DNA from 2 places in the Pseudomonas sp. HP_08 genome. Region 2 is predicted to be linked to the other one. Evidence: riboswitches for the same ligand, from Rfam matches in the RefSeq annotation. Region 2 holds a riboswitch; the other holds the start of a gene.

Region 1 (8,877 bases), on a different contig from region 2:
ACATACTGCCACCGCAAACAGTACGCCCTCTGAAGCGCACCGCTTCCGTATCCGCTTCGACCCACAGCAATGGCAACAGCAAGCGGTGCATGGCGCCTTGATCCTGGAACGCCTGCCGGCTGCCGAACCCCTCGACTGGCCGGCGATCAGCGTGGTCAATGCGGACGGCACCCTGAGCCCGCTCACTGCCGAAACACCCGTGGCCGATACGCGCCTGTACCGCTTTGCAGACCCGTCGGCCGAGTCTGTTGCGGCACTGTCCGGCATGACCTTGCAACTGACTTTCCACGACCTGCCAATCATCCGTTACCAGCAAGCACGGCTTGCAATGAATATGGTGCGTAATGCGCAACTGCTCGACGCGCCAGAGGCGCAGACCCATGAGGCGTTCATTTACCGCACGCCCACCGCACGCTTTGCCACAGCGCTGGAGCCGTCGCTGCATGTCGAGACGTACCTGCCCATCGGCGCGTGGAGCTCACGTGCCGATGAGAATCCGCTGACGGCGGTGTTGGCGCAGTTGTTCAAAGACAATCAGATGGGCAACCTGCTGAGCATCAAGGCGCAATACGCCTGCCCGACAGAGGACTTGCCAGAGACTCGTCTGCCGGTGCTCATGAGGGTACCGGCGGCCTATGAGCCGGGCATTACCGTCAAGGCCATCATCGATGGCCTTGACCAATGGCTGGAACAGAATGCGCCGTCGGCCGTGGATGGCCGCTGGTTGTTCGACCTCACGCTGCATGGCAAGCACGACACGTTGCTGGCATTGCGGGTCGAATCGAACATTGTCGCTTGAGTGCCAACCCAAGGAGTTGCAGATGGCCAATCGCGTTTTTTTCATGAACCATAATCAGGCCGGGCCCGTCATCGGGGCTGAGCTGCAAGAGGCCTGCCTGTTGGCCGCCAGCTATCAACTGCCGATTTTATGGCTGGCCTTGTTCGATGCCGATGACCTGGTCAACGTCGCCGTACCTTGTGAGAACGAAGAAGGTGAAGCGATCAGCGAACAGGTGCTGACCTGCTTTGCGCCGCTCGAAAAAGCCCGGGCCACCTACGCTTCGCGCAGGCAACGACTGCATGAGGCGCTGGGGCCTGAGCATGCGCCCGCCGTTGCCGAATGGGATGAACTTGTAGCCTGCCTGAGCGGGTCCGCGGTGCAGATCGATCTGGTTGAACTGTGGATGCTGTATGGCGACACCGCGGCGCTGGATGAACAAATCAGAGAGTGGCTGGCGGGCCTTGATGACACCGCCAGCAGCCAATGGCTGTCGTTCTGCGACCAGGCCAATCTGGATGACGCGGACGTACGTCGCTACGGCGTTCGCGGCTATCCATGGAATGTAGAGATTGCCTGGCAGTAGTACGACACAAATGGCGTAGGAGCGAGCGCAGCTCGCGAAAGGGCCAGTGAAATCAACACATTTACGGTGACTGCACCTTCGCATTCGCGAGCTGGCGCTCGCTCCTACGGAGTTTGGGCAGGCCTTAATACGGAGTACGACACAAATTGCGTAGGAGCGAGCGCCAGCTCGCGAAAGGTCCAGTGAAATCAACACATTTCCACGGAGTTTGGGCTGGCCTTGATACTAAGCACGACACAAATTACGTAGGAGTGAGCGCAGCTCGCGAAAGGGCCAGTGAAGTCAGCACATTTGTGGTGACTGCACCTTCGCATTCGCGAGCTCTACGCTCGCTCCTACGGTCCGATATTTGCTGTGCGGCAGCGCAGCGGGTGATCTCCTGCAAGGTTGTGTTCGGCGTTATACCGCGTCCAGTCCCATCTGCCAGAAATCGGCCTCCAGCCGCGAAGCCTTGCCGAATACGCCGGCCAGTTCGTCGAAGCGCCGTTCGGTCATGCTGCGGGCGGCCAGGTCGTCCAAGTGCCGGCGGGCGTCGGCGGCGACCTGTTGATAGCCTTCGCTGGCGTATTCGGCGATCCAGTCGCGGTACGGATGATCGGCCAGCGCTTCGACGCCATTCGGCGCCAGGGCGCGGCCGATGACGGCATAGCCGATCACGCAGGGCGCCAGCGCCGCATGCAGTTCAAGCAGGTCACCGGCGGCGCCGCAGTCCAGCACATAGCGGGTGTAGGCCACGGTGGCCTGATGCTCGGGCGCGGCGTCCATGGCTTCGCGTTCGATGCCCCAGCGGGCACAGAGCCGCACGTGCAGTTCGGTCTCGTTGAGAATGGCCGCCAGCCCCGCCTGGGCGGCACGAATATCGTCCAGGGTGCGGCTTTTATAGGCCGCCAGTGCCCAGGCGCGGGCGAACTGGATCAGAAACAGATAATCCTGAATCAGGTACTCGCGAAACGCCGCGTGCGGCAAGGTGCCGGCGCCCAGTTGCTGGACGAAGTCGTGCTCGACATAACGCTTCCAGTCGACAGCGGTGGCGTTCGTCAGGCGGTCGAAAATATCCATGTCTCAGGCCTCGATGTCGTAGGCGGTATCGAAAAACTCGCGCTCAAGCTGCACGGCGCGCAAGAAGAAATCGCGGCTTACGGCCTCTTCGGCCGGTCCCACGCGATCCAGTTCGGAGCGCAGAAAATCGATGAAATCGCGGAAGAACGGGTTGTCGTGCAGGGTGATCCATTCGGCATGCACGAAGCTGGCCGGCAACGGCTGCGGCGCACGGCTCGCCCAGTCCAGGTACAGCCATTCGGCAACACTGAGCACCGCCAGCGCCGCGGCATACGAACGGGTGGCCGCCGCCTCGCGCATGATCGCCTTGAAACCTGCGGTGGCGGCCGCATCCGGCGCCTCCAGACGTTGCTGTTCGGTAATGCCCAGCGCGTCGAACGAGCGCAGGAAGTAGGTGTTTTCCTCGCCTGAAATCATCCCGGCAAAACGCCCCAGCCGCAGCCGCGCTTCAAAGCTGTCGGCCGTGGCAATCGCCGCGCCGAGCAAGGTCAGGAAGCTGTCGAGAAAGCGGTGATCCTGAATCAGGTAACGGCCCATGACCCGCTCGTCGACGCTGCCGGCAAACAGTTCATGGACAAAGCGGTGCTCGACGGCGGCCGACCAGGCAGGCTCGCTCTGACGGCGCAGGGTTTCGGTAAAACGTTCGCTCATGGCGCTAGGCTCTCTGTAGATGAAAACAGGAGACCGGCAAAAAGGCAGGTTCGAAATCCCATCCCTTCGCCGGCATTATCCGGATCAGGTTCGAAGGGTCATCGCTACAGCGATTTCTCAGCCCGCATACGGGCTCCCCTTGGTGCTGGCATCTATACAGACATTGAGAGTGATTGTCATCTTGTAAGCCTGAGCGTACGGTTTTAGTGGCGTGCCAACCGGCGACATGGCCCGACCTTTGCCTTACTACCTCATCGATCCAGAACCTGAGGACTCACCATGTACAAGGATTACCCTGCGGCCTATCAAGTCAGCAAAGGCAGCGCCCTGCAGGTCGACACGGCCTTTTATGAGCGCATTCGCGATCACAAGGAAGGCCGCACACTGGTGGAGCAATTCGAGGTGCCGATCCGCACCGGGCGCGCCTGGAAAGTGCCGGCCGGGCATGTGTTCCGGGTGACCACGCCGGTCGGCCCGCAGGTCGGCGACTTCAACGTGTGGAACGCCAACGACCCGCGCGAGCGCATGTGGGCGGCGCGCACCCGGCAGTTGCAGGGCGCGCATGTCAGCACCCATGACCGGCTATGGTCGAACCTGCCGTTTCTGCGGCCGATGGTCACCATCACCGACGACAGCCTGGCCGACTACGGCATCGACGAACACGGCGGGCGTTTGCACGACCTGCTGGGCACGCGCTGCGACCCGTATGTGAACCGCATGCTCACCGGCGAGGACTTCCATCACCATTGCCACTCCAACCTGACCCGCGCCGTGCTGCCGCATGGCCTGACCGAGTTCGATGTGCACGATGTGCTGAATATCTTCCAGTGCACCGGCCTGAACCACGACGACCTGTACTTCATGAAAGCCTGCCCGGCCAGGCAGGGTGACTACCTGGAGTTCTTCGCCGAGATCGACCTGCTCTGCGCACTGTCGACCTGCCCCGGCGGCGACCTGTCGTTGCCGATGTGGGGCCCGGACGCCGAAGACCCGCTGACGGTCTGCCGGCCCTTGGGTGTGGAAATCTACAGCCTGCCGCCTGAGCGGCTCGAAGGCTGGCAATCCCCGGCGCGGGCCGCCTATAACGGCAACCACGGCCTGCTGATTCCCAAGGCGCCGTGGGAGAAATAAATTTTTCAGACGAAAAAGGACAGCGCCCCGGTCAACAGCGCCAGCGCGGTGAGGACCAGCGAGGTCAGCACCGCCCACTTGACCGTGGCCTTCTGGAAATCGCCGATGTCGCGCCCCACCATGCTCACCAGCAGCAGGGTCGAGGCCACCAGCGGGCTCATCAAATGCACCGGCTGGCCGAGCACCGAGGCGCGGGCGATTTCAAGCGGCGTGATGCCGTAGGCCGCAGCGGCATTGGCCAGGATCGGCACCACACCGAAGTAATAGGCATCGTTGGACAGCACAAAGGTCAACGGCATGCTGGTGATCGCCACCACCAGCGGAAACCAGTGCCCCCAGGACGGTGGAATCCAGTCGACCAGGGTTTGCGCCAGCGCATCGACCATTTTGGTGCCGGAGAAAATCCCGGCGAAGACCCCGGCGGCGAACACCAGCAGCACCACGGTCATGGCATTGCCCGAATGCGCCAGAATGCGTTGTTTTTGCACGTCCAGTTGCGGGTAGTTGATCATCAGCGCAGCGACAAAGCCGATCATGAACAGGATGGCGGCGTGCATCACGCCCATCACCAGCGCGACCATCACCACCACGACCAGCAGCAGGTTGACGTACGCCAGCTGCGGGCGCTTGTGCGGGGTGTTTCCCAGAATCGCCTCGATGTAGCAACTGCCGCCACCCGATTGCAGGCTGATAATGCCGATGCGCTTGCGCTCGGCGCGGCCCAGCAAAAATGCGCTGAACACTACCCAGGCCGCGCCGCCGATCACGGTCGGCAACAGCGGGATGAAGTACTCGCTGGCGTCCAGGCCCAGGGCGGTAATCACGCGGGTGGCCGGGCCGCCCCAAGGGCTCAGGCCGCTCATGATGCTCAGCGACAGCATCGACACCGTGGCAAGGATCATCGGGTTCATGCCGATGCGCGTGTACAGCGGCAGCATCGCCGCGCAGGTGATCATGTAGGTGGTGGTGCCGTCGCCGTCCAGTGCCGCCAGCAGCGACAGCAATGCGGTGCCGACGGCGATCCTGACCGGGTCGCCCTTGACGTGCCTGAGGATCCTGCGGATCAGCGGGTCGAACAGACCGGCATCGATCATCAAGCCGAAAAACAGAATGGCGAACAGCAGCAAGGCGGCGGATGGCGCGACCAGTTTCAGGCCGTCGAGCATCATCTGGCCAAGGCCTGGCGCAAAGCCGCCTATCACGGCAAAGACCATGGGCACCACGGTCAGGGCGACGATGGGCGAGAGGCGTTTGCTCATGATCAGGCAGGTAAACACCACGACCATGGTCAGACCAAGTAGTGCAAGCATGGGGTTTTCTCTTGTTGTTTCTTGTTGTTATCGCCGCACGGCCAATGCGCGAGGCGGCATGCTACCAGTGCGACCTGCTAATGTGTGTCCACTTATGTTTCGGTGACCACCTGCCATGCCGCACATCGCCCGCACTCACCCTCGCCTGACCTGCTCGACCGTGCTCGGCCTGCTGGCCGGCATCGGCACCGCCTGGCTGGTGCCCTCGTCGAGCCTGATCCAGAACTGCCTGATTGGCTGGAATGTCACGGTGTGGCTGTTTCTGGCGTTGATCCTTGGCCGCACCTTCAAGAGCAGCGCGGCGGATGTCAAACGCATTGCGATGGTCGAGGACGAGCACGCCGGCGTGGTGCTGCTGACGGTGTGCGTCGCAGCACTGGCGAGCCTGGCGGCGATCATCGTCGAACTGGCCAGCAGCAAGGCCCTGCACGGTGACCATCAGGTGCTGAAACACAGCTTTACCGGCCTGACCATCGTCGGTTCCTGGCTGGTGACCGGGGTGATCTTCAGCCTGCATTACGCCCGGCTGTTCTACACCTCGACCGGCGCAAAACCTGCGCTGAATTTTCCCGATGGCGAAAAACACCCCGACTACTGGGACTTTCTGTACTTCTCTTTCACCCTGAGCGTGGCGGTGCAGACCTCCGATGTCGGTGTCATGACCCGCGACATGCGCAAAGTGGTGTTGGCGCAAAGCCTGATCGGCTTCATCTTCAATACGGCGATTCTGGGCCTGACCATCAATCTGGCGGCCGGATTGTTTAACTGACGGAGACTCAATAGATGACCCTGCTGAACATTGCGGTGCTCGACGACTGGCAGAACGTGGCCAGTGAGGTGGTGGACTGGTCGGTGCTTGAATCGATTGGCCAGGTGAGTTTTCTGCACGACTACCCCGCCGACACTGAAACCCTCGCCGAGCGCTTGAGTGCTTATCAGGTGATCTGCGTGATGCGCGAGCGCACCTTGTTCGACCGGGCGCTGCTGGAGCGCCTGCCGAACCTGAAACTGCTGGTCACCGGCGGCATGCGCAATGCGGCCCTCGACGTGAAGGCCGCACGGGCGCTGGGCATCGAGGTCTGCGGCACCGACAGTTACAAGCATGCCGCACCCGAGCTGACCTGGGCGCTGATCATGGGCATTACCCGCAATCTGGTCAGCGAGGCCAATTCATTGCGTGCCGGTGGCTGGCAGGTCGGCCTGGGCAGTGACCTGCATGGCAAAACCCTGGGGTTGTTGGGGCTGGGCAGCATCGGCAAGTGGATTGCCCGCTACGGCCAGGCCTTTGGCATGCGGGTGATTGCCTGGAGCGAGAACCTCACCGAAGAGGCCGCCAGCGAGGTGGGCGTAACCCGCGTCAGCAAGCAAGCACTGTTCGAGCAGGCCGACGTGTTGTCAGTGCACCTGGTGCTCAGCGACCGCAGTCGCGGGCTGGTGGATGCCCAGGCGCTGGGCTGGATGAAACCGGGCGCCTACCTGATCAACACCTCACGCGGGCCGATCATCGATGAAGCGGCGTTGATCGACACCCTGCGCCAACGGCGGATTGCCGGTGCGGCGCTGGATGTGTTCGATCAGGAGCCGCTGCCGGCCGAGCACCCGTTTCGCACGCTGGACAACGTGCTGGCCACACCCCATGTCGGGTATGTGACCGAGCACAATTACCGCACGTTTTTCGGCCAGATGATCGAGGATATCCAGGCCTGGCACGCGGGCGCGCCGATCAGGGTATTTGCCTGACGCTCAGAGCCTGTACGAAATCCCCACCTGGACCGTGCGCGGGGCGCCGGGGTAGGCGTAGATGTTGCCGAAGGCGCCTTCTTCATAGTCTTCATCGAAGACGTTTTTCACGTCCAGGTTCAGGCGCACGTTGTCGTTGACCTTGTAGTACGAGAGCAGGTCGACCACGGTGTAGCTGTCCATGCTGAAGTTCGGGGTATTGGCGGTCTGGCCGGCGCGCTCGTCGACATAGCGGGCGCCGCCGCCCAGGCCCAGGCCGCGCAGCGGGCCGTCCTGAATCTCGTACAGGCTCAGCAGGCTGACGCTCTGTTTGGGAATGTTCACCAGTCGGGTGCCATTGCGCAGGGTGTTGTCCTTGGTCACTTGCGCATCGACATAGGCGTAGCCGCCAATGACTTTCCAGGCCGGGGTGATATTGCCCACCACGTTGAGGTCGAAACCTCGGCTGCGCACTTCGCCGGCCGCGATGCTGAAGGTCGAATCCAGCGGGTCGGTGGTCAGTACGTTTTTCTTGTCGATCTGGTAGACCGCGGCTTCCACGCTCAGTTGTTTGTCCAGCACTTGCCATTTGGCGCCCAGCTCGTAGGCCTTGCCTTCTTCCGGATCGAAGCCGCCACCGAGGCGAGCCGCGCCGGTATTGGGCTTGAACGAGCGCGAGGCGCTGGCGTACAGCGCCAGGTCTTCGGTCAGGTCATAGGTCAGGCCCAGACGCGGAGTGACTGCGTTCTCGCTTTTTTCCCACGGCCTCACGCCAGTGACATACGACTCGTAGTCATGCTCGAAACGCTCGAAGCGCGCCCCGACCAGCAATTTGAGACGCTCGGTCAGGCTGACCTGATCCTGCACGAAGGCCGCCCAGGTCTTGAGGTTTTCCTTGTCATGAGTGGGCGTGCGGGTCAGCGCCGGGCGAGCCTGCCCATACACCGGATCATAGATATCGATGGCATAGGTCCCGGCAGCACCGCTGGAGCGCATGATGATCGACTTGTAGTCATAGTCTTCGTACTCGATACCGGTCAGCAACAGATGCTCCAGGCCGCCGGCAGTGAAGCGCCCGGTCAGGTTCAGTTGCACGTCGCGGTCGGTCCACTCCAGCTTGCGCCAGTTGAAGTTACGGCTCAGGGTGCGGCCGTCGGCGCCCAGGCTGTTGGCTTCGATGGCATTGCCTTGCAGGCTGCCGTCAAGCACCTGCACGCCACCGCCCAGGGTCCAGCTGTCGTTGAGGTCATGTTCGAAACGCAACTGCGCCATGTTGTTGTCGTTGTGCAACTTGCCGGCGTCTTTCTCGCCCCAGAACGTATCGCGCGAGGCGGTGCCGGTCTGCGCCGGGTAGCGGGTCAGGCCACGGTCCAGCGGGTGGTTGTTGCGCATGAAGTCACCTTCGAAGGTGATGCGCGTGGCGTCGTTGACCTGCCAGCTGAGCACCGGGGTCACGGCATAGCGTTCGGTCTCGACGTGGTCGCGGAAGGTCTCGCCGCCCTCGCCCAGCACGTTCAGGCGGTACGACACCCGGCCTTCTTCATCGAGTGGACCGGTGGCGTCCAGCGTGCCGCGGTACATGCCCTGGTCGTTGAGCTGGCTGCCCAGGGTGACCGAGCGCTCGTTCGACGGCTGCTTGGACA
Region 2 (8,877 bases):
GGGTCGGCAGGGTCATGGCAGCAGTTGATCCCAGACAGGTATGGCCAACGGTGGCTTGGGCAGGTCGGCAGGCAGGGCGTGCGCGGTCGGCTGGATGCCGTCTTTGCTCAGCGCAGCCAGTACCCGGTCGGCAAAGTCCGGGGCCAGCGCCAGTTTGGTCGGCCAGCCGACCAGCAAAGGACCCTGCACATCGACAAAGGCGTTGTCGGGGCGCACCAGGCCCGATTGCGCGGGCTCGGCGCGGTCGACCCGCAAGGTCGCCCATTGCGCCTGGTCGAGGTCGATCCACGGCAACAGCTTTTGCAGTTCTTCGCGGGCGGTCGCAATCTGCGCGGCCGGCTCGCGGGCCACGCCATCGGCTTCGGCGATGTCGCCGCCCAGGTACCAGACATGCTGGCCATCGGCGGCCGGGTGAGTGGTGACGGTAATGCGCGGCTTGGGTCCGCCGCCCAGGCAGTGGGCGAATAGCGGCTTGAGGGTCGGGCCCTTGACCAGCACCATGTGCAGCGGCCGGCGTTGCATTTGTGGCTGGCGGATGCCCAGCGCTTCGAGCAACGACGCGGTGCCGGCACCGGCGCTGAGCACGATGCGTCGGGCATGGATCTCGCGGCCATCCACGCGCAGGCCGATCAATTGCTCGCCGGCATGCAGCGGTTCGATCGTCTGGCCGGCCAGCAGGCTGTCGCCGGCCAGCTGCGCCAGGCGCTCGATCAGGCTCGGGACATCCACCACCAGTTCGGCCAGGCGATAGACCTTGCCCTTGAATTTTGGGTGCTGAAGCGCAGGCGGCAGGGCATCGCCCTTGACCTGATCGACCCGGCCACGAACGGCCTTGCTGGCAAAGAAGCTGGTGAGGTTGCCGGCCAGGGTGCCCGGCGACCAGAGATAGTGCGCGTCGGACAACAAACGCACGCCGGCCAGATCGATCTCGCCCTGGCCGTCCAGCGCCTCGCGCCAGCGCCGCGGCATGTCGGCAATCGCCTCGGAGGCGCCGCTGAGCGCGCCATGCAGCGCGTACTTGGCGCCGCCATGAATGATGCCCTGCGATTTCAGGCTTTGCCCGCCACCCAGAGGGCCGCTTTCTACCAGCACGGTGGAAAACCCCTGGCGACGCAGGCGGGCATTGAGCCAAAGACCGGCAACACCACCGCCCACGATCAGGACGTCGGTGGAAATAACAGATGGCATGGGCACCTCTTAGCTAAACGATGCCCGCCAGTATATAGGGCACCTCTAAAAACTACCTGCGTTGTCATCGCTGCGTTAAAAACAGGCTGGAGCGCCAGCCCGGTCAAATGCTCATTTACAACTCGTAAAGTCGAACGCGACTCCGACCGTTGCTCGCCTGTTTTTGCCTTGCGTTGACTGCCTCGCCTACGTTTTTAGAGGCACCCTATGGGGCAATCAGTGCCCTGCGGTTTTCGAAAACAACTGGATCACCACCACGCCCAGCACGATCAGGCCCATGCCAAGCATGGCTGGCAAGTCGAGTTTCTGGCCGTAGATAAACAGCGCGGCAATGCTCACCAGCACAATGCCCATGCCCGACCAGATGGCGTAGGCGATACCCACCGGGATGGTGCGCACCACGATGATCAGCATCCAGAAAGCGATGGCATAACCACAAATCACCAGCAGCAGCGGCAGCGGGGTGCTCAGGCCTTTGACGGCTTTCATCGAGGTGGTGGCAATGACTTCGGCGCAGATGGCGATGGCCAGCAGGTAATAGGCATTCATGGTCGGACTCCTTCTTTGGGTGCCCGGCATTTTAGGCGTTGGCCAGATGGGGTAAAGTCATTACCCATCTGATAAAGAGATAGGATGATGGCCGAACAGTGGAATCTTGAACAGCTGCGAATGTTTCTGCGTGTGGCTGAATTACGCTCGTTTTCGGCTGTGGCCCGTGAGCAGCGCAAGGCGCAATCTGCGATCAGCAATGCCATTGCCCTGCTTGAAGCGGATTTGGGCGTGACCCTGTTCGAGCGCAGCAGCGGGCGTCAGCCGCGCCTGACCGACAATGGCGAGGCGCTGCTGGCCGATGCCCGCGAGCTGCTGCGCCAGTGCGAACGTCTGGACGGCCGGGCGCTGGCGCTGATGCGCGGCCAGGAAGCGCTGCTGCGCATCGCGCAGGACGAAGCCATGCCTTACCAGCCGGTGATCGACAGCCTGAAAGAGCTGTCCAGCCGCTTCCCGTACCTGCAAGTGCAACTGGCCAGCAACGCCCAGGGCGATGTGGCGCGCAAGTTGGTGGAGCGCCGCGCTGACCTGGGCCTGTTCTTTCACCATGAACACATCCCGTCATCATTGGAGCGCCGCACACTGGGCAGTGTCGAGATGGTCACCGTGTGCGCGGTCGATCACCCGCTGGCCCGTGAGCGGCAGGTCACCCGCCAGCAACTGGCCTGTCATCGCCAGTTGCTGATCACCCCGCAGCACAGCGATTACCCCGGTGGCGAGGCGATCAGCCCGCTGATCTGGCGCGCCGACAGTTTCTACGCCATGGCCGAGTTGCTGATGCGCGGCCTGGGCTGGGCCTGGCTGCCGCGCCATGTGGTGCAGTACCCGACCTACCAGGCGCAGATGGTCGAACTGGCCAGCGAATGGCGCCCGCCGGCGCTGGTCACCGAACTGGCCTGGCGCCGCGACGAACCTTTGGGGCCGGTCGCGCAATGGCTGGCCGAACGCTTCGCCGTGCATTTGCAGGCCATCGGATAGGCGCGGGCGGACGCAGATCCTTGTAAACTTCGCCGCCATGAACAGAACCCTTTATACCCTGCTGTTTCACCTGGGCCTGCCGCTGGTTGCGCTGCGCCTGTTATTGCGTGCGCGCAAGGCGCCGGCGTATCGCCAGCGCATCAAGGAGCGCTTTGCCTTTGGCCTGCCGCCCATGCAGCCGGGCGGTATCTGGGTGCATGCGGTGTCGGTGGGCGAGAGCATCGCCGCCGCGCCCATGGTGCGCGCCTTGCTCAAGGCCTACCCGGACCTGCCCATCACCATCACCTGCATGACGCCCACCGGTTCCGAACGCATCCGCGCGCTGTTCGCAGGCGAGCCGCGCATTCAGCACTGTTATCTGCCATACGACCTGCCCTGGGCGGCGGCGCGTTTTCTCGATCATGTGCGGCCACGGCTGGGCATCATCATGGAGACTGAACTGTGGCCCAACCATATTCACCAGTGCGCCCGCCGTGGCATCCCGGTGGTGCTGGCCAATGCCCGCTTGTCCGAGCGTTCGGCACGCGGCTACGGGCGGTTTGCCGGGCTGACCCGGCCGATGCTGGCCGAGATGAACGGCTTTGCCGTGCAGACCGAAACCGAAGCCGAGCGTTTCCGGGTGCTGGGCGCGCGGCCTGAATGCGTGACCGTGACCGGCTCGATCAAGTTTGACCTGAGTATTGACCCGCAACTGCTGGTGCAGGCGGCGCAATTGCGCGAGCAATGGCAGGCCGGCGCGCGACCGGTGTGGATCGCGGCCAGCACCCATGCGGGTGAGGACGAAAGTATTCTGGCGGCGCATCGACTGGTGCTGGCCCGTCATCCTGAGGCGCTGCTGATTGTGGTGCCGCGCCACCCTGAGCGTTTCAACAGCGTGCATGAGCTGTGCGTGCAGCAGGGCTTCAATACCGTGCGCCGCTCAAGTGGTCAGGCTGTCGAGGCATCGACCACCGTGCTGCTCGGCGACACCATGGGCGAGCTGCTGTTTCTCTATGCGCTGGCCGACTGCGCCTTTGTCGGCGGCAGCCTGGTCGCCAATGGCGGGCATAATCTGCTGGAGCCCGCGGCGTTGGCAAAGCCGGTGCTCAGCGGGCCGCACCTGTTCAACTTCCTCGAAATTGCCGCCATGCTGCGCAGCGCCGGCGCCTTGCTCGAAGTCAGCGACCCGCAGGCGTTGGCGACGGCGGTGCAGGGTCTGTTCGATGACCCTGAAAAGGCCCGCCGCATGAGCGATGCCGGGTTGCAGGTGATGAAAGCCAACCAGGGCGCGCTGCAGCGATTGCTGGATTTGATTGCCCGGTTGATGTGACGGGCATCGACCGTAGGACCGGCTTTAGCCGGGAACTGTGGCGTTGCAGTTCGCAGCTAAAGCAGCTCCTACGGGTGCGGTGCCAGACGCGATGTGCGTGGTATCAGCGTTTAGCCGGGCGCTCGAAGTTCTTGCGTGCGGCCTCGGCCAGGTCTGGCGGCAGGAAGTCCTTGTCCGGGTTGTAGTCGGGCTTGAGATAGCGGGCCAGGTCCTGCAAATCATCCGGGCTCAATGTGCCGGCGGCCTGCTTCAGGCGCAGGCTGTCGAGGATGTAGTCGTAGCGGGTGTTGTTGTAGTCGCGCACCGAGGCATACAACTGACGCTGGGCATCCAGCACATCGACGATGTTGCGGGTGCCGACCTGATAGCCGATTTCCGTGGCTTCCAGCGCGCTCTGGTTGGAGATGATCGACTGCTTGCGCGCCTGCACCTGTTCGACATCGGTGTTCACCGCGCGGTGCAGGTTGCGGGTGTTCTCCACCACCTGGCGGCGCAGGCTCTCGCGACGCTGCTCGCTCTGGGTCAGGCGCGCGTAGGCTTCACGCACTTGCGAGCTGGTCAGCCCGCCGCTGTACAACGGAATGTTCAACTGCACACCGATCGTGCGCTGCTCGACATCGCCGCCGTAGTTCTGCCCGGTGTAGTTGGGGTTGGTCAGGCCCAGTGCGTCGTTGTCGCCGCGCTGGTAAGTGGCCACGGCATCGACGGTCGGCGCATGCCCGGCCTTGCGCTGGCGCACGGTCTGCTGCGCGGCTTCCACGGCATGATTAATGGCTTGCAGATCGAGATTCTGTTGGGCGGCGGTATCGACCCAGGTCTTGGCGTCGTTGGGCGAGGGCGGCAGCACCGGCAGGCTGTGGACCATGCCCTCGATAGCGCTGTACTGGCGATTGGTCAGGGTCACCAGGGCCTGGAAGGCGTCGTCGACCTGGCGCTGGGCGATGATGCGGTTGGCCCGCGAGGTGTCGTGGCTGGCCTGGGCTTGGAGCACGTCGGTCTTGTCCGACAGGCCGACGTTGAAGCGCTCGTTGGCCTGATCCAGTTGCCGTCTGAGGGCCGATTCCTCGGCCTTGGTGGTGGCCAGGTTGTCCTGGGCCCGCAGCACCGTGAAGTACAGCTGCGCCGATTGCAGGATCAGGTTCTGCTCGGTGGCCGACAACTCCAGCGCGGCCTGCTCGTTCACCGCTTCTGCGGCCTGCAACTGGAACCAGCGGTCGGCGCGGAACAGCGGCTGGCTCAGGGTCGCCTGATACACCGTGCCGCTGCGGCTGATGGTCGCCCGCGGCTGGTCGATGCGCGTGCGGGTGTTGTTGTTCTGCGCGCTGGCCGACAGGTTCGGCAACAGGCCGGCGCGGGCCTGCGGTACGCCTTCGCTGCGTGCCTGGTAATCGGCGCGGGCCGCCGCCAGGTCGGCATTGTTGTCCACCGCCTGCTGGTAGACATTGACCAGCCCGGTGCTGGCGGTGAGCGGGGCATCGTTGGCCCAGGCGTGGGGGCTTGAAGCAAACGACACAGCAATGACCCACGACAGTTTGCGCAGCATGAGGCGTTTCCTTTTCCTGTAAATAATGCAGTCGGACCGGGTCCGCGAGTGTAGAGCCTGGCGTCGGGCGCAACAATCCGGCATATCGGCCATTTATCGCGGGGCATGCACATGGGGCTGGCGTTTGGCCCCCGGTGCGGCATAGACTGGCGCCGTTCTTGTCGGGGTGCCTTGATATGAGGCTGAGATCGGTTAAACCGGATCCCGTTGAACCTGATCAGGTTAACGCCTGCGTAGGGAACAAGATTGCTCGCTCCCGGCGAGTCCTCTTGAGTGTCGTCCGGGGTCGTGCGTTCAATTTATTCGAACACCCGCCTTCTTGCGATGCTCTGCGTCTTTGCTTTTATAAGGCGCGCCCCCCGTTTATTCAGGTCACTCCGACAATCAATCCGCCACAGGATGTCAGGAGAGACCATGATGAGTACAAAATCAAAAAACGCACCCCATCTGAGTGAATCGGCCCAGGTCGACTCGGGCTCGGTACTGCCCTTCACCCGTTCGCAGAAAATCTATGTTCAGGGCTCGCGGCCGGACATTCGTGTGCCGATGCGCGAAATCAGCCTGGACGTGACCCCGACCGACTTCGGCGGCGAAATCAACGCGCCGGTCACCGTCTACGACACCTCCGGTCCCTACACCGATCCCAATGTGGTCATCGATGTGCGCAAAGGCCTGGCCGATGTGCGCACGCCATGGATCGAGTCGCGCAACGACACCGAACTGCTCAGCGGCCTGAGCTCGAACTTTGGCCAGCAACGCCTCAACGATGCCGAACTGACCGCGCTGCGCTTTGCCCATGTGCACAAGCCACGCCGCGCCAAGGCCGGCGCCAACGTCAGCCAGATGCACTACGCGCGTCAGGGCATCATCACCGCCGAGATGGAATACGTCGCCATCCGCGAAAACATGAAGCTGCAAGAGGCCCGCGCCACCGGCCTGTTGCAGCAGCAGCACGCCGGGCACAGCTTCGGCGCCAGCATCCCCAAGGAAATCACCGCTGAGTTCGTGCGCGAAGAAATCGCCCGCGGCCGGGCGATCATTCCGGCCAACATCAACCACACCGAGCTGGAGCCGATGATCATCGGCCGCAACTTCCTGGTGAAGATCAACGGCAACATCGGCAACAGCGCGCTGGGTTCGTCGATCGAGGAAGAAGTCGCCAAGCTGACCTGGGGCATTCGCTGGGGTTCGGACACGGTCATGGACCTGTCGACCGGCAAGCACATTCACGAAACCCGCGAGTGGATCATCCGCAACTCGCCGGTGCCGATCGGCACGGTGCCGATCTATCAGGCGCTGGAAAAGGTCGGCGGCGTGGCTGAAGACCTGACCTGGGAATTGTTCCGCGACACGCTGATCGAGCAGGCCGAGCAGGGCGTCGACTATTTCACCATCCATGCCGGCGTGCTGCTGCGCTATGTGCCGCTGACCGCCAAGCGCGTCACCGGCATCGTCAGCCGGGGCGGCTCGATCATGGCCAAATGGTGCCTGGCGCACCATAAAGAGAACTTCCTCTACACCCATTTCGACGACATCTGCGAAATCATGAAGGCCTACGACGTCAGCTTCTCGCTGGGCGACGGCCTGCGTCCGGGCTCGATTGCCGACGCCAACGACGCGGCGCAGTTCGGTGAGCTGGAAACCCTCGGCGAGCTGACCAAGATCGCCTGGAAGCACGACGTGCAATGCATGATCGAAGGCCCGGGCCATGTGCCGATGCAGTTGATCAAGGAGAACATGGACAAGCAGCTGGAGTGCTGCGACGAAGCGCCGTTCTACACCCTTGGCCCGCTGACCACCGACATCGCACCGGGTTACGACCACATCACCTCGGGCATCGGCGCGGCCATGATCGGCTGGTTCGGCTGCGCGATGCTTTGCTATGTCACGCCCAAGGAGCATTTGGGCCTGCCGAACAAGGATGACGTGAAGACCGGGATCATCACCTACAAGATCGCAGCCCATGCCGCCGACCTGGCCAAGGGTCATCCGGGCGCGCAGATCCGCGACAACGCCTTGAGCAAGGCGCGCTTCGAATTCCGCTGGGAAGACCAGTTCAACCTCGGCCTGGACCCGGACACGGCACGCGCTTACCACGACGAAACCCTGCCCAAGGACTCGGCCAAGGTCGCGCACTTCTGCTCGATGTGCGGGCCGAAATTCTGCTCGATGAAAATCACCCAGGAAGTGCGCGAATACGCCGCCAACCAGCGCATCGACAGCGTCGATGTGTCGGTGCAAGAAGGCATGCGCGAACAGGCCGAACGCTTCAAACAGGAAGGCAGCCAGCTTTACCAAAAGGTCTGAAACGCACCCCCCCCGTAGGAGCGCGCTTGCCCGCGACCGAGTGCGTTAGCAGTCGTAAATTTTCAGCGTTTCGCAGAATTTACAGCCGTAAATTTTCAGCGTTTCCGAGATTTTGCGAGCGCTACGCACTCGGTCGCGGGCAAGCGCGCTCCTACTGGTCACCCTTTCATTGAGGCTCTGATGTGAATACACCCGGCACCTATTCCCCCGATCTGCCTGTCTCTGCCGAGCGGCGCGTATTCGGTGGGCGCGATCTGTTTTCTCTGTGGTTTTCCCTCGGCATCGGCCTGATGGTCCTGCAAACCGGCGCGCTGCTGGCGCCGGGGCTGGGCATGAGCGGTGCGTTGCTGGCCATTGCGCTGGGAACGCTGGTCGGTGTCTTGCTGCTGGCCAGCGCCGGGGTCATCGGCACCGACACCGGGCTTTCGTCGATGGCCTCGCTCAAGCTCAGCCTCGGCCGGCGCGGGGCGGTGTTGCCGGCGATCCTCAACCTGCTGCAACTGGTGGGCTGGGGCTCGTTCGAGATCATTGTCATGCGCGATGCCGCCAGCCTGTTGGGCGCACGCGCATTTGGCGAAGGCGGCCTGTGGACCAGCCCGCTGCTGTGGGCGCTGTTCTTCGGTGGTCTGGCCACTTTGCTGGCCGTCAGCGGGCCGCTGACCTTTGTGCGCAAGATCCTGCGCCAATGGGGCATCTGGCTGTTGCTCGGTGCCTGCCTGTGGCTGACCTGGAACCTGCTGGCCAAGGCTGATCTGGCGGCGCTTTGGGCGCGTGGCGGCGACGGTTCGATGCCGTTTGCGACCGGGCTGGACATCGCCATTGCCATGCCGCTGTCGTGGTTGCCGCTGATTGCCGATTACTCACGCTTCGGGCGCAAGGCGAAACCGGTGTTCTTCGGCACGGTGCTGGGTTATTTCATCGGCAATTGCTGGCTGATGAGCCTGGGCGTCGGCTACACCCTGGCATTCGCCGCCGATGGTGAAGCCAATGCCTTGCTGCTGGC

Evidence for each region. Region 2 has a riboswitch for thiamine pyrophosphate ahead of thiC (phosphomethylpyrimidine synthase ThiC). Riboswitches for the same ligand answer to the same signal wherever they lie in the genome.
Region 1: it holds a riboswitch for thiamine pyrophosphate, as region 2 does, so the genes downstream of both, ACYAS9_RS03535 (TenA family protein) here and thiC (phosphomethylpyrimidine synthase ThiC) in region 2, are expected to answer to the same signal.

The regions. Positions count from the first base shown of each region.
Region 1 is NZ_JBTOQC010000002.1:112,048-120,924, reverse strand. It holds gene ACYAS9_RS03550 (hypothetical protein) at 1-799, shown strand, start outside; gene ACYAS9_RS03545 (hypothetical protein) at 822-1,364, shown strand; gene tenA (thiaminase II) at 1,764-2,423, opposite strand; gene ACYAS9_RS03535 (TenA family protein) at 2,427-3,074, opposite strand; TPP riboswitch at 3,119-3,224, opposite strand; gene ACYAS9_RS03530 (urea carboxylase-associated family protein) at 3,354-4,205, shown strand; gene ACYAS9_RS03525 (CitMHS family transporter) at 4,211-5,515, opposite strand; gene ACYAS9_RS03520 (DUF1345 domain-containing protein) at 5,631-6,284, shown strand; gene ACYAS9_RS03515 (D-2-hydroxyacid dehydrogenase family protein) at 6,299-7,255, shown strand; gene ACYAS9_RS03510 (TonB-dependent siderophore receptor) at 7,259-8,877, opposite strand, start outside.
Region 2 is NZ_JBTOQC010000052.1:55,667-64,543, reverse strand. It holds gene ACYAS9_RS28135 (aldo/keto reductase) at 1-16, opposite strand, end outside; gene ACYAS9_RS28130 (NAD(P)/FAD-dependent oxidoreductase) at 13-1,188, opposite strand; gene ACYAS9_RS28125 (DMT family transporter) at 1,405-1,737, opposite strand; gene ACYAS9_RS28120 (LysR family transcriptional regulator) at 1,825-2,715, shown strand; gene waaA (lipid IV(A) 3-deoxy-D-manno-octulosonic acid transferase) at 2,753-4,024, shown strand; gene ACYAS9_RS28110 (TolC family outer membrane protein) at 4,128-5,567, opposite strand; TPP riboswitch at 5,720-5,824, shown strand; gene thiC (phosphomethylpyrimidine synthase ThiC) at 5,985-7,874, shown strand; gene cytX (putative hydroxymethylpyrimidine transporter CytX) at 8,057-8,877, shown strand, end outside.